DNA from 4 places in the Agarivorans sp. OAG1 genome. Region 1 is predicted to be linked to each of the others. Evidence: predicted binding sites of a transcription regulator. Region 1 holds the regulator's gene; each other region holds the start of a gene.
What was found. Region 1 encodes sigma-54, which starts transcription at its own class of promoters, with help from an activator protein. Its sites were predicted from a motif close to GTTGGCACGNNNNTNGNNT; they were not measured.

Region 1 (5,875 bases):
AGCTGCTTGTATCGCAGGCGTGATAAAAAAAGAAGACGATTTGGTTTTAGGCAACATTATTGGTTCTAACCTTTTCAATATTTTGGCTGTATTGGCTGTACCTGCCATGTTGGCGCCAGGTCCTATCGACGCCAACGCAGCGGGCCGCGATTTTTATGTGATGATGGGTGTAACCGTGGTGCTGTTTGTCATGGCCATGGGTTTTGGTAAAAGCCGTAAGATTTCTCGTTGGGAAGGCGGCTTATTGTTAAGCGGCTTCATAGGCTACCAAATGCTATTATTCTTAGCATAAGCCGCTGTTGTCACTAATTTTAAAACTAAGGGGAAGTGAGTGTCATTTGATTACATCGCTGTTGCTAAGCGAGTACTAGAAATTGAAAGCTTAGGTATTGATAACCTTCACCAATATATCGACCAAGAATTTGCGGCTGCCTGCGAGATGATACTGGCCTGTAAGGGTAAAGTTATCCTCACAGGCATGGGTAAATCGGGTCATATCGCTAACAAAATTGCAGCCACCCTAGCATCTACTGGTACACCGGCTTTTTTTGTCCATCCTGGCGAAGCCTGCCATGGTGACTTAGGCATGATCGCCGCCGACGATATCGTATTAGCTTTGTCTAACTCAGGTGAATCTGAAGAAATATTGTCTCTTTACCCGGTGTTTAACCGCATTGGTGTGCGCTCGATTGCCATGACTAGCAACCCCAACTCATCCATGGCAAAGCAGGCCAACTATCACTTGTGCATCTCGGTGCCACGTGAAGCCTGCCCCTTAGGGCTAGCACCAACAGCAAGCTCTACAGCTACCTTGGTAATGGGCGATGCTCTAGCAGTTGCTTTATTAGAAGCTCGTGGCTTTACAGCCGATGACTTTGCCCTGTCCCACCCAGGCGGAACCTTGGGCAAAAAACTGCTACTAAGTGTGAGCGACTTAATGCTAACTGGGGAACAAATTCCACTAGTAACAGTCGAACAAACTATTCGCGAAGCGCTATTCGAAATCACAGCCAAAGGTTTAGGCATGGTGGGAGTACTTGATTCCAAGCAGCAGCTGGCAGGCATTTTTACCGATGGCGACTTGCGTCGTATCCTTGATCAGCGCATCGATATTCACGATACCCAAATTGGCCAAGTGATGACGCAAAACCCCAAAGTAATTGACAACAATTGGCTAGCCTTTGATGCCTTAAAGTTAATGAAAACCAAGTCAATTAACGGTTTGTTTGTGCTAAACAACAAAGCCGTTGTGGGTGCATTTAATATGCATACCTTATTACAAGCCGGAGTTTACTAGTGACAATTAACACGCCCTATGGCGCGGTAAGCCAAAGCAATTTTGACGCGGCAGCAACAATTAAACTTTTAGTTTGCGATGTAGACGGGGTTTTCTCAGACGGTCGCATTTATATGGGCAATGACGGAGAAGAACTTAAAGCCTTTCATACCCACGACGGATTTGGCATTAAAGCGCTACTGAATATCGGCGTCGAAGTCGCTATCATCACCGGCCGCCAATCTAATATTGTGCAACAGCGTATGCAGGCTTTAGGAATTACTCGTATCTACCAAGGCCAACAAGACAAACTCGTCGCCTACCAGCAAATGCTTGAACAATTGTCATTAGCTTCTGAAAACGTAGCCTATATTGGCGATGATGTGGTCGACACCCCAGTAATGCGCGCCTGTGGTTTAGGTGTAGCCGTGCAAGATGCTCATCCCTTGTGTAAACAAAGTGCCAACTTTATCACCCAAACCCGTGGCGGTTTTGGTGCGGTTCGAGAGCTTTGCGATCTAATACTGCAAGCAAAAGGCGAGCTTGATAATGCCCAAGGTATGAGTGTATGAATCGCCCAACTTGGTTCTTTGCAGGCTTATTTCTCCTAGCCTTGGTGCTGTGGCAGCTTAGTCCTTCGGAAACTAAGCAGCTAAGTGCTAAACGCGAAGCCAGCAAACCAAACTTTGTTGCCGAAAAGCTCTACAGCGTGAGTTTTGGCGAAGATGGTAGCCCGCGCTATCGGATCTACGCTGAGGAAATGGAGTTTTTTGAACAACTTAAGCACACAACTTTTGCTCAACCAAAGATCTTAGTGTACCCAGATCCAAGCCAACCTGTATGGCAAATTGTGGCCGATCACGCTACAGTACAGCAGCAGCAAAACGTCATTTTAAATGACAATGTAGTAATTAAAAATTTAAGCCGTGGCGAGTATGTTCGCGACTTAATAACCGAAAAATTGGAGATCGACCTGCAAACAGAAACCATGAGCAGCGATCAACCTGTTACCGTTTATGGCCCTTCATACGAACTGTATGGCGTTGGCATGGACGGTGATTTAGCCAACGAAATAGTGACTTTATTAGATGATATCGAAGCGGTTTACCACAACCCACAAGAGTAAGTTAGCAATTGCAGCTAGCTTGTTTATGTTTTCTTGGGGTTCACAAGCACTAGAAGACGACTTCAACAAACAAATTATTGTTGATGCTGACCGCCAGCAGGTCAATATCAAAGAAAACCGAGTCACCTTTTACAATAATGTTGTGGTGACTCAAGGCTCGATTAAAATGCACGCCGAAGAGCTAAGCGTTATTGGTAGTGAAGAAAAAGGCAGCGAAGTTATGATTGCTAAAGGCGAACCCGCAACGTTTTATCAATTACTTGATAGCGGCAAGCCAATTGAAGCTGAAGCGAACGAAGTGCGCTACGACTTAAAAACCCAAACGCTAACACTCACTACCAATGCTCAACTCAAACAAGAAGAGAGCTTGGTAAAAGGTAAAATGATCAAATACAGCATCAACAAACAAGAAATGGTGGCACAAGGCGACGAAAACAGCCGTGTAACTACTATTTTCCTACCGCAGCAACTTGACGAACTAACGCCCAAGGAAGACCAGCAATAATGAGTACCCTAATTGCTGAAAACCTAGCCAAAGCCTACAAGGGCCGTAAGGTAGTCAAAAACGTTAGTCTAAATGTAGAAACCGGTAAAATTGTTGGCTTGTTAGGTCCAAACGGCGCTGGCAAAACAACTACTTTTTACATGGTGGTGGGTTTGGTGCCTCGTGACCAAGGCCGCATCCTCATCGATGATGACGATATTTCTAGTACAGCGATGCATACCCGCGCACGCAAAGGCATTGGCTACCTTCCGCAAGAAGCGTCTATCTTTCGCCGCTTATCTGTGGAGAAGAACATTCTCGCCGTATTAGAGACCCGAAAAGACCTCGATAAAGAGCAACAAATTGGTGCATTAGACGACCTTCTTGAAGAGTTTCACATTGGCCATATTCGCAAAAACCTAGGCATGAGCTTGTCAGGTGGTGAACGCCGAAGAGTTGAGATTGCTCGAGCGCTAGCCGCCGCACCTAAGTTTATTTTGCTTGACGAACCCTTCGCAGGGGTAGATCCTATTTCTGTTATCGATATTAAAAAGATCATTGAACATCTACGTGATCGCGGTCTAGGTGTACTAATTACCGACCACAATGTTCGAGAAACTCTCGATGTTTGTGAGCATGCCTATATCGTTAGCCAAGGCGAATTGATAGCCTCAGGAAAGCCAGAAGAAATTCTCGAAAACGAACATGTGAAACGAGTTTATCTCGGAGAACAATTCAAGCTATAGTTAAAGTGCAAGTTTAAAAAAAGACAATAAGAAGAAGGAACAGCGGTAGTTAATGAAAGCATCTTTGCAGTTGCGTCTTGGTCAGCAGTTAACCATGACCCCCCAGTTACAACAGGCCATTCGCTTACTCCAGCTTTCAACACTGGATTTACAGCAAGAGATTCAAGAGGCTCTGGAAAGTAACCCTCTGCTTGAGGCGGATGAGTCTCACGCCAGTGATAGTGACGCAACCGACGCTAAATCTGCCAACGAGAAGTCTACCGAGGCCGAATCCACTGCTGACATAGACAACAGTCAAATTGAAGCAGGCGATGCCATTAATCAAGAAACTGTTTCTGACGACCTTCCTGTTGACTCTACTTGGGACGATATCTACAGCGCCAGTTCTGCCCCAGCCAGCTCATCTGGCAGCGCGGTTAGCGATGACAACGATATGTTGTTTCAGGGCGAAACTGTCGACTCTTTACAAGACCACTTATTGTGGCAAATGCAACTCACTCCATTTAGTGAAGTAGACCAAGCTATTGCTTTAGCCATTATTGATGCAGTAGATGAATCGGGCTACCTCACCCAAGACTGTGAGCAGCTACTAGAGGGCTTACGTTCAAGCGATAACAATGACTTAGATGTAGAGCTAGATGAAGTAGAAGCAGTACTTAAACGCATCCAACATTTCGACCCTGTTGGTATTGCGGCTCGCTCACTGCAGGAGTGCCTACTGATTCAACTAAGCCGTTTTGTTGAAGATACACCTTGGCTAAATGAAGCCAAAGATGTAGTTTCAAATCATATTGATGTATTGGCTAATCGCGATTTTCGTCTATTAGCCCGCAAAACCAAACTTAAAGAAGACCAGTTACGCGAAGTCATGCGTTTGATTCATACGCTTGAACCTCGACCTGGTAACGCGGTTGAGCCTAATCAAGCCCAGTATGTTATTCCGGATGTATCGGTTGTAAAACGCCAAGGCCGCTGGGTTGTAGAGCTCAACCCAGATGCAATGCCTAAGTTGCGTGTTAACTCCCACTATGCATCTTTAAGTAAAACCTCTACCAACGCTAACGATACCCAGTTTATTCGTAGCCACTTACAAGAAGCCAAGTGGTTTATTAAAAGTATCGAGAGCCGAAATGAAACCCTATTAAAAGTATCCAACTGCATTGTTCATCATCAACAGGCGTTTTTTGAATATGGCGAAGAAGCCATGAAGCCAATGGTACTGAACGATGTAGCAGAAGCTGTAGAAATGCATGAATCCACTATTTCCCGGGTAACCACCCAAAAATTCATGCACACACCTCGCGGCATCTTCGAACTTAAATATTTCTTTTCTAGCCATGTGGCTACCGATGGCGGGGGTGAGTGTTCGTCAACCGCTATTCGTGCATTAATCAAGAAACTGGTAGCTGCCGAAAATACCAGTAAACCACTCAGCGACAGCAAAATTGCTGATATTTTGGCAGATCAGGGGATCAAGGTGGCAAGACGTACGATCGCTAAATATCGTGAGTCTTTAGCAATTCCACCTTCTAACCAACGTAAGAGCCTTATCTAAGGCCACTAAAAGGGGAAGATATCTATGCAAATTAACCTTACTGGACACCACGTAGAAATAACTGAATCTTTGAAAGAATATGTCCACACCAAGTTTGCCAAACTCACCCGACGATTCGATCAGATCAATAACGTTCACGTCATCCTCAACGTAGAAAAACTGAACCAAATTGCTGAAGCCACATTACATTTAAACGGCGGCGAAGTATTTGCAACCTCTGAGCATTCTGACATGTATGCCGCCATCGACAGCCTGATTGATAAACTTGATCGCCAAGTCATCAAACATAAAGAAAAACTTAACAAACGTTAGCCCCCCCATGCAACTAAATAAAGTACTTAGCTTGGACTGCACCCAAAGTGCAGTTCAATGCTCTTCAAAAAAACGCGCCCTAGAAATAGTGAGCGAACTGGCTGCCAAACAGCTTGATACCACTACCCAATGCATTTTTGAAAGCTTGTTAAATCGAGAAAAAATGGGCAGTACAGGTATTGGCCAAGGCATCGCTATTCCTCATGGCCGTATCGACAACCAGCATCAAGCCACAGCGGTTTTCTTGCGTTGCGATCCCCCTATTTCCTTCGATGCAATAGATAACAAGCCAGTAGACTTGGTATTTGCATTACTAGTACCCGAAGATCAATGTAAGCAACATCTTAATACTCTTGCTCAAGTAGCTGAAAAACTT
Region 2 (5,875 bases), 1.8 Mb from region 1:
CAGCGGTAACTACTAAGCGTTCATCCATTAAATACATGTGATCTTGAATAAAGATCCCGCGCTTTTCGGCTTCTGCTTTAGGCACTTCTGGCGCCCCTGGATCTACTGTTCCTGTATCGTAATAATGGGTGCGGTAATCCAGCTCAAAATCACTATTGATAGCTGTTAAACCGTAGCTGATTTCGTGGCTGCCGTGGTCAAACTCCAGTAATTTGTTGAACTGAGCATCAAACTGCAATGAGCTATCTTCACCGTTACGTTCACGATTACGGCTACCGTATAAGTCGGTAGTATCGTAGTTATTGTGCTCTGATTTACTTTGCTGATGGCTTAGTTGCCAGAACAAATCATCAAATGCGGCATTGTTGGCTAGCCATGTGTGGTTTACGCCTACACGGCTGCGAGTGTCTTTGTCCTCGCCAGTTACATTTGTGTAGGTAAAGCCTGGGAATATGCTATAGCCTTCGTTACTAAGGATGGTTGACTTAGATTCGCGCTGGAATAGCTCAGCCACTAGGCCAAAAGTATGTGCATCATTTAAGGCGTAGTTAGTTTTTAGGAGCAGGTTGTGAGAGTCAAAGTCGAGAGGATCGGCTTGCCCGCGGTCTCGGCCATTTATGTCTTCACCTGAAGAATGGGTTTTAGTTTCGCTGCCATCACGGTAGGTGTAAATGGCTAAACCTTCCCATTTTTGATAGCGCTTAGCGACCTCGACGGTGGCTTTATATGCTTCATTTGAACTACCGTAGCCAGTTTTAAGCGCAACATGGTTGCTATCGCCTTCAGCTAGTACATCTTCAGGGTTTTTGGTTCTTAGTAATATTGCGCCGCCTAAGGCGTCACTACCGTAAAGGCTAGAGGCTGGCCCCTTGTTAATTTCAACGGCACTTAGGGTGTCAATTTCATAAGCATTTGGCCCCTTGTTCATCACATCGCCACCAGGGTTATAGGCAGTGGGTTGCTCGATGCCATCTACCATTAGCTTAATTCGGTTGCCATCTAGGCCACGAATATTAAAGCCACTAGTGCCAAAACGGCCTTGCCCGGTAGTGGTTACGCCGGGTTCGTAACGAACAGCGTCATTTAAATCATTAGCCATTTGCTGCTCTAGCTGCTCAGAGCTTACCGAGCTAATGCTAGAAGAGATGTCTTTGACCGATTGCTCGGTACGGGTTGCTGATACCACCACTTCGTCAAACATGGTGCTATTTGTTTCGGCATAAGCGAGAGGGCTAAGGCTAAAAATTACTGCATTAGCAATTAGAGTGCGATTGAATGCTTTCATGGTTTTCAGGCTTGTTCCTTATCCTGTTAAGTTTTAATTAGGCGGTACTATACATAATACGAATGAGAATTAAAATCATTTGCATTTAATTATAGTTTTGTAAGTAGCTAAAATTGGAAGGGCTGAATATGGGAAATATCTTGAGTTGGCATTAAAGCTCTAGCCACTAATTGATTTTATCTAGAAGAATTTGTGTAGCCAGCCAAGCTGGATAATGGTGTTTATATAGCTGTTTGATTTGGCAGAATATACTAAGCTTTAAGCACACTTCGCCAAGCTTTGATGATTGGTGAAAATAACTCTGTATAGCGACTTAAACCTAAGGATGGAATTGAAGTGTTACAAATAAAGCGTGTTGTATGTTTAACCTTATGCGTGTTGTTAGTTAGTGCATGTAAATCCGTGGGGGTGGGTTCTGGTTTTGAGGAGCGCCCAGTTACCCAGGTTAGTGAGCCCGCCAGCAAGGTTCAGTTTAATGATGCCTTAGTATGGTTAGACAGCGCCCAACAGGGAAAGCGTGGTGTACGTTTTCTAAAAGGAGAGTATCCACTTAGTGCTGAAGATGATGAGTATTGGTACTTTCAAGCTCCGTCGGTAATTGAAATGGCAGTGCTCGAGGGGGGAAATGTTGTTGGTGGTAAAAAGATGCCAGGCGGGTTAATGCTTGCTAAAGACGAGCTAGCCACGGTACCAGCCGGTGCGTATATTGATAATGAGACTGACAGCAAGATATTAGTGCTAAAAATGGGGCGTGACTTTATGGCCTTAAAAGGTGAAAAGTGGCAAAAGCAGTAAAGTTAAGTACTTGCTTAAAGAGGCGCTAAGGCCTCATTAAGCAAGCTGATTTCATTACAACAGTGGCACCGACATTAGGGTGTCGTGAGCTGTTATAAACAGGTATTTTTCATCGGCCGACAGAGTACAATTAGCGGTTAAACGTCCGGTACGTATTTTGGCAAGTACTTCCCCTTTTGGGGAGAACAACCACACTCCACCTGGCCCTGTGGCAAAGATATTACCGCTAGAATGAACCGCCATTCCATCTGGTAAGCCTTGTTCTCCAGCTACACCAAGTAACGCTTTAGCGTTGTGAAATATCCGCTTGTTGCTAATGCTGCCGTCTGGGTTTACATCATAAGCTAACCAGCGTGGATGTTTGTCATCAGACACCGCCACAATTAAGGTTTTTTGATCAAGCGTTAAGGCAATGCCATTTGGGAAGTTGACGCTGTTGTCTAGTAACTCAAGCTCGCCATCTTGGCTTAGACGATAGATCCCTTGAAAGTCTAATTCTTTGCGCGAGTCATTCATGCCTGAATTTAGTCCATAAGGAGGATCGGTAAAGTATAAGCTGCCATCGTTGTGGTAAACCGCATCATTTGGGCTGTTTAGGCGCTTGCCTCGGTACTCGCCAGCCAGCGTAACAAATTTACTTTGAGGTTCGTTTAATGGGGCATCCATGAGTGCTACACGGCGGTCACCTTGTTGAAGTAGCACCAGCTGTCCCTGTGGGTTCAATAACAAACCATTAGAGCCTTGTCCGTAGTCTCCTTCCTGTAGGCCTGTAGCACCAGAGTTTTCTAGATAAAGCTCGGTACCTTTATTAGGTTGATACTTTACGATGGTGTTGTTGGGGATGTCGGAAAATAGCAAGAAGCCATGTTGTTCAATCCATACTGGCCCTTCTGTCCAGCGATAGCCCTTTCCACGAATACTAATCTTGGCGTCTGCCGCAATAAATTGTTTTGCTTGTGGGTTAATCAACTCAATTGAGCCGGTTGTTTCCGCGGCATCGGCGATGGAGAGTTGATCAGAGGTAGTTGAACAAGCGCTAGCAAGCAAGCTAGCGGCTAAAACAAAGGCAGTTCTCATTTAGTATTCCTTTATATGATGAGCAATAAATATTTCTGGTTAACTAATTTGTTAAATTGGTTTTCCATTTTGTTGCTGTGATTCAAAGAATACAAGTTATTAACCTAAGTGTTTCTGCTTAAGTCTCGTTTTTACTGCGCTTTTTTACTAAATCGTGCAAGATTACCTTAATAATTGGTTATCCAGTTGGGGAGGGGAATAGGCGTTCAATGATCTTCTAAGCTTAAGCGGTTCGCTTTGAGCGTCGCTGGCTCAATAAAAGCAATACAAGCCCTAAGCTAATTAACCACCAAGTCTTCGGCTCCGGCACTGTTACAGGTGCTAATGAGCGGCCGGTTAGTGCTTCGCGTTGAATACTTACCGTGTGGTTATCTGTCTCGAAGTTGCGACCAAAAAAGCGGATAGCGGTAATTTTGTCAGCATTGCTTTCGGCGAATAGATTAACGTAACCATACGGTTCACGTTTGTTGCCTTTAACGCTAGTAGGGCTACCGTAATGGCCAGGTTCTAGCACAGCAGCATCAAGAATTTGGTTGGTTTTAAAGGACAACTGCTCAGACTGGGTGGTAATACTAAGTTGGTTTCCATTGTCTCCGGCACTCCACCAAAAACCAAAGTAGCCTACAGGCTGGTCAAAAATGAGCTGAACGGCACTTTTATTTGGAATAAATAAGTATTTACCTTCGCCATGTGCTCCACCATAAACGCCAAAATCAGCCACTTTGGCTTGGCCTTTATCTACCGAGTACTCTCCAAAGGCATTTTGGTAGCCATTGCTGAGTTGGGATGAAGTTAAATTGTCGAAGTTTTCTGTATAGCTAGGCCCACTAATTTGTGAAGTTTGGATGCCAGGAGCCTCAATAGTGTAAATAATGCCAGCATGGCTTGAGAAGCTAATACAAGCAGTGATAAATAAAGCATGCGATATAGATTTCATTTAAACCTCGACAACTAAATTTAAGCGCTGTTTAGCGCGTAGTTAAGGTGTTATATCCAGTTTCGTGCCAATGTTTATAGTGCCTTTTATTACAAAGGCTTAGTGCCAAACAATGCTTGCTTCTAGCTTTATGGAGCGAGTTGCACTTAGCTGTTTGCAAATTGCAAAAGCCGGCTGAATACAGCCGACTATTGGTTTATTGGATGGCTTTTAAAGAGAGGGTTAGAGAAAACTTGGCCACTACTTCGTCGCCGCTAATAGAGGGGCAGGTAGCATTAATCGTTACGGCTTGGTTTACTCGCTCACCGCTTTGCATGGTTTGCTCGAGCATCTGGTCAATGAGCTTGCCGTCGGTACAACTAAAGATAACATCTGCTTCCGGGCGCTTTAAAAACTGCCCTTCAACCGCCTTAAACGCTAGCGATACTTTTTTGCCATATTGTTCGGCTTTAGCAATCGCTAAGAAGCCTCCGGCTACGTCTGCGCCAACCGCTAAGGTTCCAAAGTACATACTGTTAAGGTGGTTTTTGGTTCGGCGTTTAAGGGGAATTTTAACAATAACCTTCTGTTCATCCATCTCAAGGATCTTAGGACGGCAGTACCAAATCAAGGGTACTTTGAACATACCAAACAAACTCAACATCAAGTTGGCTTTACGAACACTGGGAAGCATAACTTTTCCTTGTTTAAGAGGTCTTACCAGTAGAGCTTGTTGTTAACAAAAAGTCAACATTTGTTGTTTGGCGGATTAAAAATCTGACCAACCAGCGCCCACAATAAAGTGCAGGGTGGTATCTTCTGGGCCTCTGGCAATATCTATCCCGGTACGTAAATTAAAGCGCCTAGCCATTAGGTAACGAAAACCTAGGCCTTTAGCATAGCGGTTAGGCGTGTCACCTAGGTTTTGCTCTGAGCTAAATGCTTGCCCAACACCGCCAAATACAACCGCAGACCAGCGTGCATCAAAGTCGTAGCGCAGCTCACCTTGTAAAGTCGCCATACGCTCGCCTTGGTAGCGCATAGCTGGTATGCCGCGCATATCAATAAATGGCAGCGCATAATAAGGAGTATCGCCATGGGCGCTTGAGGCCGATAAACGCATAGAGCCTTGGAAGCTATTGCCTAGATAACTAAAGCCAGAAAACTCACCAGAGGCGATTGAGTAATCATTATCGCCGCCAAAGTAGTCGGCGTGTTTAGCGTAACTAATGTTGCCATACAGACCTTGGTTAGGGCTAAACGAGTTATCTCGAGTATCGTAGTTAAGCAGCAGGCTTACTCCGCCATCCTTCATGCTCAACTGAGGCTTTAAGTAATCAGGCAGGTTGCCAATAGAAAACTCACTGTCACTATTTAAAAAGGTGTATTTGGCTCCAGCAAACCACGGGCTATCGCCTAAGCGAAAGCGGATTTGTTGCAGTAAGTAAGTACCTTTTAGATTAACTCTAATGGGAATGTCGCCAACTGCCCCTTCGCTGGGCAAGCGAAAGCTATCAATATTGGCATCTACACCCGCAATTGCACCGATGTAGCGAATACTGTCTTGCTTCCATATGCCCATATGAAACGCCCCCGCACCTCGCGTGCCGTTTTCTGTCGCTAGCCCTAATAAACCCGACACACTAGGTGTAAGTTTTAGCGGGGCATTGGGATCATCTGGCTGTTCATTTTGCAGTTCTTCGTTTTCGTGAAAAAAAGCTAATACTAAACCGCCGCCGTAACCCACCGCGGGGTCGGTAATAATAATTGGTACCGGCAGAAAACCTACCGCGTTATCCATA
Region 3 (5,875 bases), 1.7 Mb from region 1:
CCCAACTAGAAAGCGCCTTACCGCGTAAACCCTACGAGGCTAGCCAGTCGGTAAACATTAATCAATTGGTGCATGAAGTGACCGAGTTATCCAGCGACCGTTTACTAAATCGCAGCATTACTATGCAACTAAGTTTAAACGGTACCTTGCCTTCGTTAACTGGACAGCCTTCTCGTATTCGAGTGGCCTTAAAACAGCTTATAGATAATGCGATAGAAGCTATCGATTACGGTAAGAAAACACGCCGTGAAATTGTTTGTAGCACCCAGTTAGTTGATGACGAAATAGAAGTCACTGTCGAAGACAGTGGGCCAGGCATTAAAAAAGAGTTACAGCTAAAGGTGTTTGAACCCTTCTACAGTACCAAACCAAGTAATAACAGCGGATGTCGTGGTGTTGGTTTGAGCATTGTGCAGCAAGTAGTGAGCGAACACAGCGGTACCGTTCAGTACTTATCAACTTCATTAGGCGGCTGTAAAGCTCGCATCGTTCTTCCTCTTCGTAGCCGTAAGCGAGGTGAATAATGGACTATTCAACAAAACGCGAATCACATATCGCCGAGCAACACTTGGCAGCTTTGTACGACGTAAGCAGCGTATTAACTAATAGCTTGGATTACAAACAAAGCGTAAACAAAGTGCTGCAAGTTTTGCACGACAAAGCCATGTTACAACACGCAATGTTAGCGCTCATTGCCGAAAACGAGCAAATGCTTAGCGTCGATACAGTGCATACGCCGAATCATGCCAACGATAGTGTTGCTAAAAACATTCGTTATCGACCAGGCGAGGGCATCGTTGGTACGGTGTTAACACAGAAACAGCCTATTGTTTTAAGCAAAGTGTCTAACGATTTACGCTTTGCAGATAAACTTGATTTGTACGCATTAGATTTACCATTTATTGCAGTACCGATTAAGAAATCCAATGAAGTATTAGGCGTACTAGCCGCTCAGCCACAAATAGATGCTCCAGAAAAACTAGCTTTGTTTACCCGGTTTTTGGAGATGACCGCAAATTTAATTGCAAAAAGTGTATTGCTTGCCAAAGACGTCGCCGTACAAACCGATCAACTAGAAGCTGAACGTGACAGATTAAGGCGCAAAGTAAGAAGCAACTACAGTATGGACAACATCGTTGGTCATTCTCGGGTAATGCGCAGAGTGTTTGAGCAAATTCGCTTAGTGTCTAAATGGGATAGCACGGTACTTATACGCGGTGAATCGGGCACCGGTAAAGAGCTTATTGCTAATGCTATTCACTACAATTCGCCTAGAGCTACTGGGCCTTTTATCAAGCTTAACTGCGCTGCCTTACCCGACAACTTGTTGGAGTCGGAGTTGTTTGGTCATGAAAAGGGCGCGTTCACCGGAGCGGTAAAACAGCGCAAAGGCCGTTTTGAAATGGCTGACGGTGGCACTCTGTTTTTAGATGAAATTGGTGAAATCTCGTCTGCGTTTCAAGCAAAACTGTTGCGAGTTCTTCAAGAAGGCGAGTTTGAACGGGTAGGCAGTACCCAAACCATTAACGTCGATGTGCGTATTTTGGCGGCAACCAATCGAAACCTAGAAGAAGAGGTTAAACAAGATCGTTTTCGTGAAGATCTGTATTACCGACTAAATGTTATGCCGATGTTCCCGCCACCGCTGCGCGACAGAATTGAAGACTTACCCGACTTAGCTGAGTTTTTAATTGAAAAACTGGCTAAACAACAACGGCGTAAGCTACAACTTACCGATGGCGCTATTCGAATGATGATGGCTTATGACTGGCCCGGTAATGTTCGTCAGTTGGAGAACCTGCTCGAACGCGCATCTGTGATGAGCGAAAGTGGGGTAATTGATCAAGATTTAATTGTTATCGATGGTTTAGATGGTCCTAAAATTAGTCCACGGCCAAGCATCGAAAAAGTTAACTTGGAAAGCCAGGAAATGGACGAGAGGGAGCGAGTTATTGCAGCCTTAGAGCAAGCTGGATGGGTGCAAGCTAAAGCAGCTCGCCTACTCAATATGACACCAAGGCAAATAGCTTATCGTATTCAAGTAATGAATATTAACGTTAGACAGCTTTAATGGAACAGCTGGCATTTAGCGATGTAACCGACCTATGCCAGTTTATGCAACAGCGGCTTAGCTATACAAATCAACAACAGCGTAAGCAAGCCGCTTTAAATGGCTTCTGGTGGAAAACTCCGGCTGAAACCTTACGCGATGGTCATGGCTTTTGTTATGACCTAGCCGCTTTTGCATTGCATAATCTGCCTTTATCTTTGTTACCCCAAGCCAAGCTTCTGTTGGTTGTTTGGGGTGACTTTGCTAAGCAATCAAATGCAGGCCACTTTGTTTGTACCTTTAAAATCCAGAAATCCTACTACAGCATCGACAATGGGCGACTTAAAGGTTCTTTTACTTTCTCGGCACTACTACAATCAGCATCTCGGAGTAATCAGGTCATTGTATATAAATGGCTGTTATTGAGGGATATTAGCTACCACATTAGTTATAAAGAGATGGCAAAATTTATCTGCGATTAACACCGCCACTCTGTCGTATTTACAACAAATACGACATACAAGCTTACTTCTAAGGTGTTTGTTCCTTTTAAGTAACTGTATTTAAAGAAAAAGATACTTGGAACAGCACTTGCAAAACTACCTATATAGTAGTGTACAAGGAAGCTTTTCATGACAATACAACCACTTAAGCAAGCCAATGGAGAGAATCCGTTAAGCGCACAAGCCAGCAAACAAGCTGCTTTAGTAGCAAAACATCCGTGCTTTTCAAAAGAAGGCCATCAGTATGCGCGAATACATTTACCTGTAGCGCCTGCTTGTAATATTCAATGTAATTACTGCAATCGAAAATTTGATTGCAGTAATGAAACCCGACCCGGAGTCGTCTCTAAGTTGCTTTCTCCAGCAGCTGCAGTAAAGCGTTTTGTAAAAGTTAAACAGCATGTTCCAGAAACCCAAGTAGTAGGTATTGCTGGGCCAGGAGACCCTTTGGCCAACCCGAAGGCGACTTTGGCGAGTTTAAAGGCCATAGACAAAGTAGATTCTGATGTTCATCTGTGTGTTTCTACTAATGGTTTGGCCTTAGCTGATCAACTTGAGTCGCTGATGGAAGCAGGCGTTAGGCATTTAACCATTACCATTAACTGTATTGATGCTGATATTGGCCAACGTATATACCCTTGGGTGTATTTCAACCAACGTCGCTTGAGGGGCAGAGAAGCAGCGCAAACCCTAATTGATCGCCAATTACTGGGTTTAGAAGCGGCTATTAAGGCGGGGATGCTAGTAAAAGTTAATACGGTATTGATCCCTGGGATCAACGATTTTCATATTGAATCGCTGGCTAAAGAATTGGGTAGATATGGAGCCTTTATCCACAACATAATGCCGCTAATCTCTGATCCAGCACACGGTACTTACTTCGGCCTGATGGGGCAGCGAGAACCCACCAAGCAAGAGCTAAACCTTGCTAGAGAGCAAGCCGGTCAGAGTATGCAGCAAATGACTCATTGCCAGCAATGCCGCGCTGACGCTGTTGGTAAATTAGGCCAAGACATAGATTTGGCTGCGCTCGAGAATAGTGAGCCAGCACAAGCAGCAAGGTCGATACAGGTTGCTGTTGCTAGTAGTAGTTTGAGCTTGATTGATCAGCATTTTGGCCACGCCACGCAGTTTTCTATGTATCGAGTAAGCGCAGACGAGATTACTCAGTTAGATGACTTTTCTTGGCAGCAGTATTGCCAAGGCAGTGAGCAGTGCGATGACTCCGCAGTCAAAGATTTAAGCCAACTAAAACATGTCGACACAATTTTGTGTAGTCGAATTGGCCACGCTCCGCAGCAGGAATTGTCTGCAATGAACGTAAAAGCAAACACCGATTATGCCTTGCGGGATATACGGGTTGCTCTTGAAGACCTTCAACAGCAATTAGCTGCGCAACAGGCAAATTCAAGCACATCTAACTGTAGCATGGGGGAGTGTAGCTAATGGCCTTATCAATTACTAAATCATGTATAGCGTGTTATGCCTGTAAAGAAGTTTGCCCCAGTAAAGCGATTACCAGTGGCGATAAACAATTTGCGGTTATTGCTCACCGCTGTGATGAGTGTGCAAACAATGTTAATGGTGCTCAATGTGCTCAAATTTGCCCCGTTGAAAACGCCATTGTTGATGCAAACGGTTGTTCGTTAAATCCTCCTGGTTCGTTAACCGGATTGCCCCAAGAAGCCAACGTTATTGCCTTAAGTTAGGAGCGTTTATGGAAATACAAACTCTTCAAGAAACCACAAGTTTTATAGGTACAGAATGGCAACAAGCTTTATCTAGGGTTTGCCCACCAATGTCTATGCACAATAGAAACTGGTTTAAGTTGATCATTCATAGCCAATTAAATGGCCAAGCCGAACTGCCTTATGGTCTTGGCTTAGATAATGCCAGTTATATGGACTTAAAACGGGCAATTGCTAGTGACGATATTAGTAAACAAGAGCTTTTGTGGAAACAGCCTTTTAAAGCGGGTTTGCGTAAACGCGCTCAAGTACTAGAAGAAGTATTTGAACTACGCATGCAAGAGCGCAACGAACTGAGTGCGCTGCTATTTGCTCATTGCAACGAAAAAGTGCCTTTTGCCTTTCAAATGGCAATTATTGTGGCCACTGCCTGTTTATCTCAATCGCATCTTTGGCATAGCTTAGGGCTGCGCAACCGCAGTGAACTTGGTGAATTACTTAAGTACAACTTTCCGTTATTACATCAGCAAAATACTAACAATATGCGCTGGAAACGTTTCTTTTACCGTCAGCTTTGCCAACAAGGAGGGGACTACGTTTGCAGAGCACCTAGTTGTCAGGAATGTTCTTCCTATTCCGAATGCTTTGTAGATTAAAACTGTTTCAAAGGGCTAATTAAGTTAGCCCTTTTTTCTTGTTTTAGATCTTCGTTATATACCCAACAATACAGCGTAGTTTGTTAACTTCGCTACAGCTATTAGTCACCTTACTTTGTTGCTTAACCCCAATGTTAACGGGCTTTCTGGCGATATTTGATGGTTGGCGTCGTGCTTGCACTAAGGTAACTAACGGTGCGGTTAGTTCGCATTTGTTCAATTTAACTGAGCGCCTAAAGGCGTTGTATAGGTGCGAATATGACCTTAAGAGAACTTAATCATACCAACCAACCACTGATGGGAAAAATTAAGCTTTGTAGTGAGCTAGGTCCATTTCTTAGTGATAAACGAATAAAGCTTTTAGAGGCCATTACTGAATACGGTTCTCTAAGTGCAGCGGCTAAGTCTATTCCTATGTCTTATAAAGCAGCTTGGGATGCGCTAGATGCAATTAACAACTTATCTGAACATCCTTTGGTTATTAAAAAAAGTGGCGGTAAACATGGAGGTGGAACTCGGCTGACCGATTACGGAATTGGCCTGTTAAGTTTATACCGTGCCTTAGAGCTTGAGTATCAACAAGCTTTTGAACAACTGAAGCCGAAAATTAACGAACCCTGCGATGAGCAGCTAAACGTAGTTGAATTTAGACAACTAATGCGCCGTATGAGTTTGCGTTGCAGCGCAAGAAATCAACTACTTGGCCAAGTTGTATTGATTGATAAAAAATCAGTTAACTGCTTAGTTAAAGTGGCAATAAGCCGCCAACTAACCGTTAACGCCTTACTGTCTATGGAATCTGTAGAAGAGCTAAATCTTACACTAGGCAGCGAAGTATTGTGTTTAATTAAAGCCTCTCAAGTAAGCATTCGCAAAGGTGCAGATACCGCCAAGAGTAACACTAACCAATTTGTAGGGCGGGTTAGCCGTATAAACAAGGGGCCAGACAACTTGGATATTAGTGTCCAGCTAGCCGAA
Region 4 (5,875 bases), 2.3 Mb from region 1:
TAAACGTAAAGCCAAAGAAGCTTAATCGATGAAATCAACTGGAGCATAGCATGGACCCAACCCAAAAAATGATTCAAGACGCTATTGCAAGGCGTGATGCGAATAAGCCGAAAGCATTCGTACCTTTCCATGTTAATAAAAATTGCAAACGCTGCGGCGGAACAAACTTCGTACCTGAATATCGCGGTTACAAGGGCGGTGTGTGCTTCCTTTGCAACCCAGACGCATAACAACACCAAGAGCTCAATCGATGGAAACTAGCACAAGCAAAGCAATTTATGACGAAATTGTCTACGGAAACAAGGACAAAGCCAAGAGCAAAATTACGTTGTTGATACTGAATGACGGCGATGGGGATGGTGAGGCAGCTAATGAGCTATATCAAATGACCCAAATTAGCGGCACAACATATACGTGTCCTTGGGTTGCTCTGGAAAATGAGTTTAGCGCCAAATATTTCGAAATCAATGCGACTCAAACGAAGATATTAATGAAAAGCATATGCCTAGCATATAACGCACTGTGCGAGAGTTGCTAACGCACAGCTACATATGTGTCGACGTCGACACCACCGACCGAGAGGCAGCAATTAGCTGCCTTTTTTGATCGAGAGGAGCTAGTAATAATGACTGAATCAGATATTGCAAAATTAGAACCTAAGAAATCGCCGTATATGCTAGCCGACAACGGGCGCGGTTCAGTTAAGGGTTTATTTGTTCGTATCACGCCAGCAGACACCAAATCATTCATATTTAAGTACAACACTGGCAAGCACAAGCAAACACCGTCGCGGTTAAAGCCTTACTACAAGTCGGAAACTATCGGCAAGTTCGGTACTGTGTCGCTCGAAGCTGCGCGCAAGGCCGCTCGCTCCATGTGAGATGAACTTCTTGGATTGGGGGCGGATAAGTTTGAAGCCAAAACCAAGGACGCAACCGTAGACGACGCTGTGAAGGCATTGAGCGAATCCGAATCTGCAAAGTCGCTGGGGGCGCTCAACAAAAAGATTACCTATCTAAAAGCGGCATTCGCGTTTGCGGTTCCTAGCTAGAGCACGATTCGAACCACTACGATTTTCGATACCGTCCGACGCGCTGATTCGCGGCAGATACTGGCGTCCCCTACAGGATTCGAACCTGTGTCTAAGACTTAGGAGGTCCTTGTTCTATCCAGCTGAACTAAGGGGACACTAAAGTAAGGCGCACACCTCGTTTAGTGTGCGGGTACATTATACTCAGCTTTAACTTTATGAAAAGCAAAGCCTTACTGTTTGCTTACTAAGTCACCAAGTTGAATATTTGCCGTCATGCTTGGGTCAACCGCTACCACGATGGCACTCTCTTGATACACTTGCTCAATTCTTACCATGCTGTCAGCCATTATTTGCTCTTGGCGTGGAATGTCCCAGTTTCCCCAGTGATAGTTTTGATGAATTAAGTTTAACAACATGCCGCGGTTAAGCTGATTTGCTTTCCCTAGGTTTATTTGCCAGCGGTCTGGCCCAAGTACTTTTACCACGCTGCCTTGTAAGGGTTGGCAAGCCAGTAGAGCATCTACTTCGGTAACCACTTGTTGCAAGGTCGCGTTTACCGTTTCTCCATAGGCCGATAACCAAAACTCGGCAGAGTGGGGGGATATCACTTCTCTGGCGTCAAACTCCCATGGCGCGTTTACCGAAAAGCGCTTGTAGTATATTTCTTCTAAATCAATGGCGTTGTATACCCTGACATTCACCACAAAGTAACGTTGCGGATAACTAAGGTTAATAAATTTAGGTTTGTGCACTTGGTCTAGCGAAATGTTCTCGATTTCTAAGCCAAGCAAATATTGTGCGCCATAACGATCGGCAACATCTTTAATGCCCTTGTAGTTATGTTCTCCTGGCTTGTAATAGTTTAAAGGTAACTTTGGTGGGGGCTTTACGTTGAACTGATTACCCACCTGCCGAGCGATGTCGTAGGTGCGTTGCTCAACTGCTGGTGATAGCTCTTGTAGTTGGCCCACACGCGCTTGATGTTGCTGCTTTAAGAAGGGAGGGAGTAGCAACATGTTTTTGCTATAGCCGCTTGCTTTGCATTGGCTGGTAGCCGGGAATACGTCGGCTTGTAAAATTATATAGTACTGCTGGCCGTGATTACCTTCGTCTAATACGGTTAGGTTATGCAAGGAGCCTTTAGAGACCACTTCAATTTGATCAAGCGTGAGTTGCCCGCCAGAGACTTTGCTGATGCTGGTAACAGACGCCCCCGAATACAACAGAAGCTGCTTAACCGCATCTTGGGTGGCTAAGCTTTTGGCTTGTTCAAAGTCGTTGTTTACGATGGTGGCTTGGCCCTTAGCCTCGTACCATATTGCCTGTGTCGACATGCTAATTAGCATCCCAACTAAAAGAATTATCTGTTTCATAAGGCCCTCCTATGTTTCGGAGTAAGCAATAACTATACCCAAAATAAAACGCTATTTTTTTGACTGGAACGGTTATTGCTTGGAACAGGGAAGTCGGAGGAGATTGATATGCGATATACGACACTATTTATTTTGCTGGTAACGCTACAAGGATGCAATACCAGTTTACATCATGTTTCTAATTATCCTTATGTGGAGCCGCGAGAGCAGCAAGATGCCGCTTTGTATGTGCATGTCGACAACCTGTCTCAACAGCTAACTGATGACGTGGATTTAACTGAAACTGACTCTGTGGCCATAAGCACGGTGGTGGATTTAGACAACTTGCAATCGAGCGATGGATTTGGGCGGCAAGTGGCAGAGGCAATGTTTGCCGCTTTATCGCGTGAAGGCGTAAATATGGTAGAGCCACGCCTTACTGGACGTTTGCAAATGGACCCAGGTTTCGGCGAATTTTCTTTATCGCGAGATGCAGATTTACTGAGAACTGAAATGGAAATTACCTACGTGGTGGTTGGCAGTTTTCAGCGAACCACTTCGGGTAGGCATGTGAATCTTCGTTTAGTGGAGCTATCTAGCCAAGCGGTTGTGTCGGCTGCTTATCAATTTATCCCCAATATGGCGGGGGCAACTTCACCGCGTGTGACTAGTGTAAATGGGAGCTTGCAGCGTCATGAACAATCTGTACTTTAGAGCGTGGTTTATTAGTTTGGCGGTTTTGTTGTTGCTAGCTTGTACGCCAACAACCCAAGTTAAACAAGTTGAATGGACTTATGAGCCTCCGGGTGACTTTACCGTGGTTAATGCTGTTGGCTATGCGCCTATTAGTCAGCAACGTGGCGCAGACATGAGCGCTAAACAATTACGCGCAATGAAAGCCTCTAAGTTAGATGCTTATAGAGAGCTTTCTGAGCAAGTGTATGGCCAACATATCGATAGCACCGCAACAGTCAGCGATATGGTGCTTGGTAACGAGCGTTTAGCCGCCTCGGTTGCCGGGGTAATTCGTGGTGCTAAGGTGATTAATGCCTACGCAGTTGACGATGTATATGTCACTGAGTTGCAACTTGATTTCCGAGAAGTGTACCGCGTTACTATGTCTATGGCGCCAACTCGTCATCTTGAGAGTCAAAAAACCGTTCATTTTTAGTAAAGATTTTACCTTTCTGGCCGATACTTAAAGCGTAATAGACGATTAAGGAATCGACATGAAAGGTATATCTTTAGTAGCCTTGGCTACTTCAATGCTGGTGGGGTGCTCTAGTTCCCCATCAATGCAAAAAGTTGTAGTGTACGATGGCTCAAAGCATCACGCCGCACATACTCACAATGCTCACTACATGGAAGGTGTTGTAGATGAGAACGGCCAGTTGTTTTTAAGTGGAATGCAAAGCCGTTCGCTTAACCCCGCCAGCCCAGATATGAGTGACCCTGATGTTCAGCACTCACTTACCGATTATGTAAACCTGATGTCGCAACGCTTAGTCTCAAGCTCTCACTATGTGAATGCTGATACACCAATCGGGGTGGCTTCGTTTGTTCCTTTAGATAACCTTCGCACCACTGATTTATTTGGTATGCAGTTAGCTGAAAGCTTTGTTTACGAGATGCAACAAAGTGGCTTTTCGGTGATTGATTATAAAACCACTGGTTTTATTCGCATTACCCCAGAAGGGGACTTTGTATATAGCCGCAACGTAAAAGAGTTATCTAAGCGTTTACCCATTGAATACTTGCTCGTAGGTACTTTTAGCAAATCAAATAAAGGTATTTTGGTGAACGCTCGGATCGTTGGCGCTCAATCAAAAGTAGTGGTTGCTTCTGCTCAAGAGCTTATTCCCAATGAAGTGTATCAAAGCAAAGTACCTGCACCAGTTAAGCGAGACGGGGTAATGATTATCGAGTCGCGTAAGCAGGCCAGTAAAATTAAGATGCCGATGGGTGAGCGTGGTTAGTTAATTTCGTCTATTACTGTTATACGCAAAACCCTAGCCTTGGCTGGGGTTTTGTTGTTTTTGAATATGTAACTACTACAAGCAGCACTTTTCCAAATAACAACAGTAGAGCATTCAGAAGTGCAAATTCAATTATATTTAGGTAACCACTAAATGCCCAATTAACTTGGGTTATAGAGGTTTTTGGAAACGAGGAGGAACTTAAGCTTTAAAGCCTTTACCCATTCGTTGTGAACTGTGCTTTTTACCTAGTTTGTCATAGGTAGACGCATTTTGGTTTTGCAGTTGGTCAATTACGGCACTTAGCTGTTTGACTTTTTCATTGCTGGCTTTAATTATTTCGCCATTTAGCTGATTGCGTTCCTGGCATTGGGCAAGCAAACCTTTGATGGTATCTACTTGTTGAACAAATTGAGGGTCTGAATTCAGCTGTTCTATATTGGGTGACGCTGCGATCTCTTCATCGGCACTCGCTATTAGCGCCAATGCTTGTTCTTTTTGCTCAGCAACAGCATAAAGAGCAATAGTATCATCTTGTTCAAGAGCAATTTTTTCTTGCTCCAAAAGAGAAAGCAGCAAGGTGAGTTGCTGCTCTTGAGTATTCAGTAGTGGGGCGATCATAGGCTAATTATCCAAGCGCTTTATTAAACTCACTCTCAAAGTCACCCATTTTCTGTGCAACTTTATTGGCATCTACTTGATAAGTACCATCGGCCACCGCTTGCTTGATTGATTCGAGCTTCGAGCTTCTGCTATCTGAATCACTGAGCAAATTCTGCTGAATACGGTTTAGTTGTTGTGCTTCGTTTGTAAGCATAACTGAATCCTGGGCTGCAGCAGAACCAGCGGTTGAACGTTGTTCAGCGCTTTCTTTTGTGCCTTTGTCAGCAACTCGATTTGAGTCTAGTTGACTAGGACGGTTTCCACCTAAGTTGTTAATATTTAAAGCCATAATGGCGCCCCACAGTTAATCAATTTTTCGTATTCAATAAAGCTATCGGCTTGCTTTGGTAAAACTTTAGAAAAAAATTAAAGTTTTACCTCAACTATTCCAATCGCTTTTACTCGGCCGGTGACCAGACGCTGAGACTGATTATTTCTAACCCGAATGGTATCACCGATAGTGCCACTAGACAAAGCGGTACCTTGGGTCGTTACATTCAGCCCACCTGCATTGGCGGAGATGGTAACAGCATCACCTTTGCAAACTATGCAAATATCGCGCCCAGTTATAATTTGGTCTTTACGCATTGCTCGCCTAAGTTTAGCACCAACTAAGAGCCCTAGCTCTGTGAAGTAACTGCCGCGTAAGCGATTCTCGGGTAAAAAATTAGTGGTAAGTTGCGCGTTAGTTAAGGCGGCCCCTTCCTGAATGGGGGAGGCTGCTACTACCACGGCAAGCAATACTTGTTTGCGTACTGGGATATAGAGGCGCCAGTTTGCGTGTTCATCACAAGTAACTAATACACTGGTGTTTCTCCGAACTTCACCATTGGCTAAACTGTAACGATAAG

Region 2: OAG1_RS04930 (PEP-CTERM sorting domain-containing protein) is a predicted target of sigma-54. The motif match lies at 4,148-4,166, and genes of this name have one in related genera.
Region 3: nifB (nitrogenase cofactor biosynthesis protein NifB) is a predicted target of sigma-54. The motif match lies at 2,629-2,647, and genes of this name have one in related genera.
Region 4: OAG1_RS08150 (FlgO family outer membrane protein) is a predicted target of sigma-54. The motif match lies at 2,469-2,487, and genes of this name have one in related genera.

The regions. Positions count from the first base shown of each region.
Region 1 covers NZ_AP028990.1:4,020,522-4,026,396, forward strand. The annotation lists gene OAG1_RS18250 (calcium/sodium antiporter) at 1-292, shown strand, start outside; gene OAG1_RS18255 (KpsF/GutQ family sugar-phosphate isomerase) at 332-1,297, shown strand; gene kdsC (3-deoxy-manno-octulosonate-8-phosphatase KdsC) at 1,297-1,848, shown strand; gene lptC (LPS export ABC transporter periplasmic protein LptC) at 1,845-2,402, shown strand; gene lptA (lipopolysaccharide transport periplasmic protein LptA) at 2,428-2,907, shown strand; gene lptB (LPS export ABC transporter ATP-binding protein) at 2,907-3,632, shown strand; gene OAG1_RS18280 (RNA polymerase factor sigma-54) at 3,685-5,187, shown strand; gene hpf (ribosome hibernation promoting factor) at 5,212-5,499, shown strand; gene ptsN (PTS IIA-like nitrogen regulatory protein PtsN) at 5,507-5,875, shown strand, end outside.
Region 2 covers NZ_AP028990.1:1,059,287-1,065,161, forward strand. The annotation lists gene OAG1_RS04915 (TonB-dependent hemoglobin/transferrin/lactoferrin family receptor) at 1-1,285, opposite strand, end outside; gene OAG1_RS04920 (hypothetical protein) at 1,622-2,080, shown strand; gene OAG1_RS04925 (SMP-30/gluconolactonase/LRE family protein) at 2,135-3,157, opposite strand; gene OAG1_RS04930 (PEP-CTERM sorting domain-containing protein) at 3,381-4,094, opposite strand; gene OAG1_RS04935 (DUF4442 domain-containing protein) at 4,291-4,767, opposite strand; gene OAG1_RS04940 (BamA/TamA family outer membrane protein) at 4,843-5,875, opposite strand, start outside.
Region 3 covers NZ_AP028990.1:2,310,740-2,316,614, forward strand. The annotation lists gene nifL (nitrogen fixation negative regulator NifL) at 1-524, shown strand, start outside; gene nifA (nif-specific transcriptional activator NifA) at 524-2,071, shown strand; gene OAG1_RS10525 (transglutaminase-like domain-containing protein) at 2,071-2,532, shown strand; gene nifB (nitrogenase cofactor biosynthesis protein NifB) at 2,683-3,999, shown strand; gene OAG1_RS10535 (4Fe-4S binding protein) at 3,999-4,262, shown strand; gene OAG1_RS10540 (nitrogen fixation protein NifQ) at 4,271-4,897, shown strand; gene OAG1_RS10545 (TOBE domain-containing protein) at 5,156-5,875, shown strand, end outside.
Region 4 covers NZ_AP028990.1:1,734,526-1,740,400, forward strand. The annotation lists gene OAG1_RS08120 (hypothetical protein) at 1-25, shown strand, start outside; gene OAG1_RS08125 (hypothetical protein) at 51-230, shown strand; gene OAG1_RS08130 (hypothetical protein) at 251-538, shown strand; gene OAG1_RS08135 (Arm DNA-binding domain-containing protein) at 626-880, shown strand; tRNA gene OAG1_RS08140 (tRNA-Arg) at 1,113-1,188, opposite strand; gene OAG1_RS08145 (flagellar assembly protein T N-terminal domain-containing protein) at 1,264-2,406, opposite strand; gene OAG1_RS08150 (FlgO family outer membrane protein) at 2,515-3,099, shown strand; gene OAG1_RS08155 (LPP20 family lipoprotein) at 3,080-3,556, shown strand; gene OAG1_RS08160 (FlgO family outer membrane protein) at 3,615-4,361, shown strand; gene flgN (flagellar export chaperone FlgN) at 4,563-4,982, opposite strand; gene flgM (flagellar biosynthesis anti-sigma factor FlgM) at 4,990-5,313, opposite strand; gene flgA (flagellar basal body P-ring formation chaperone FlgA) at 5,391-5,875, opposite strand, start outside.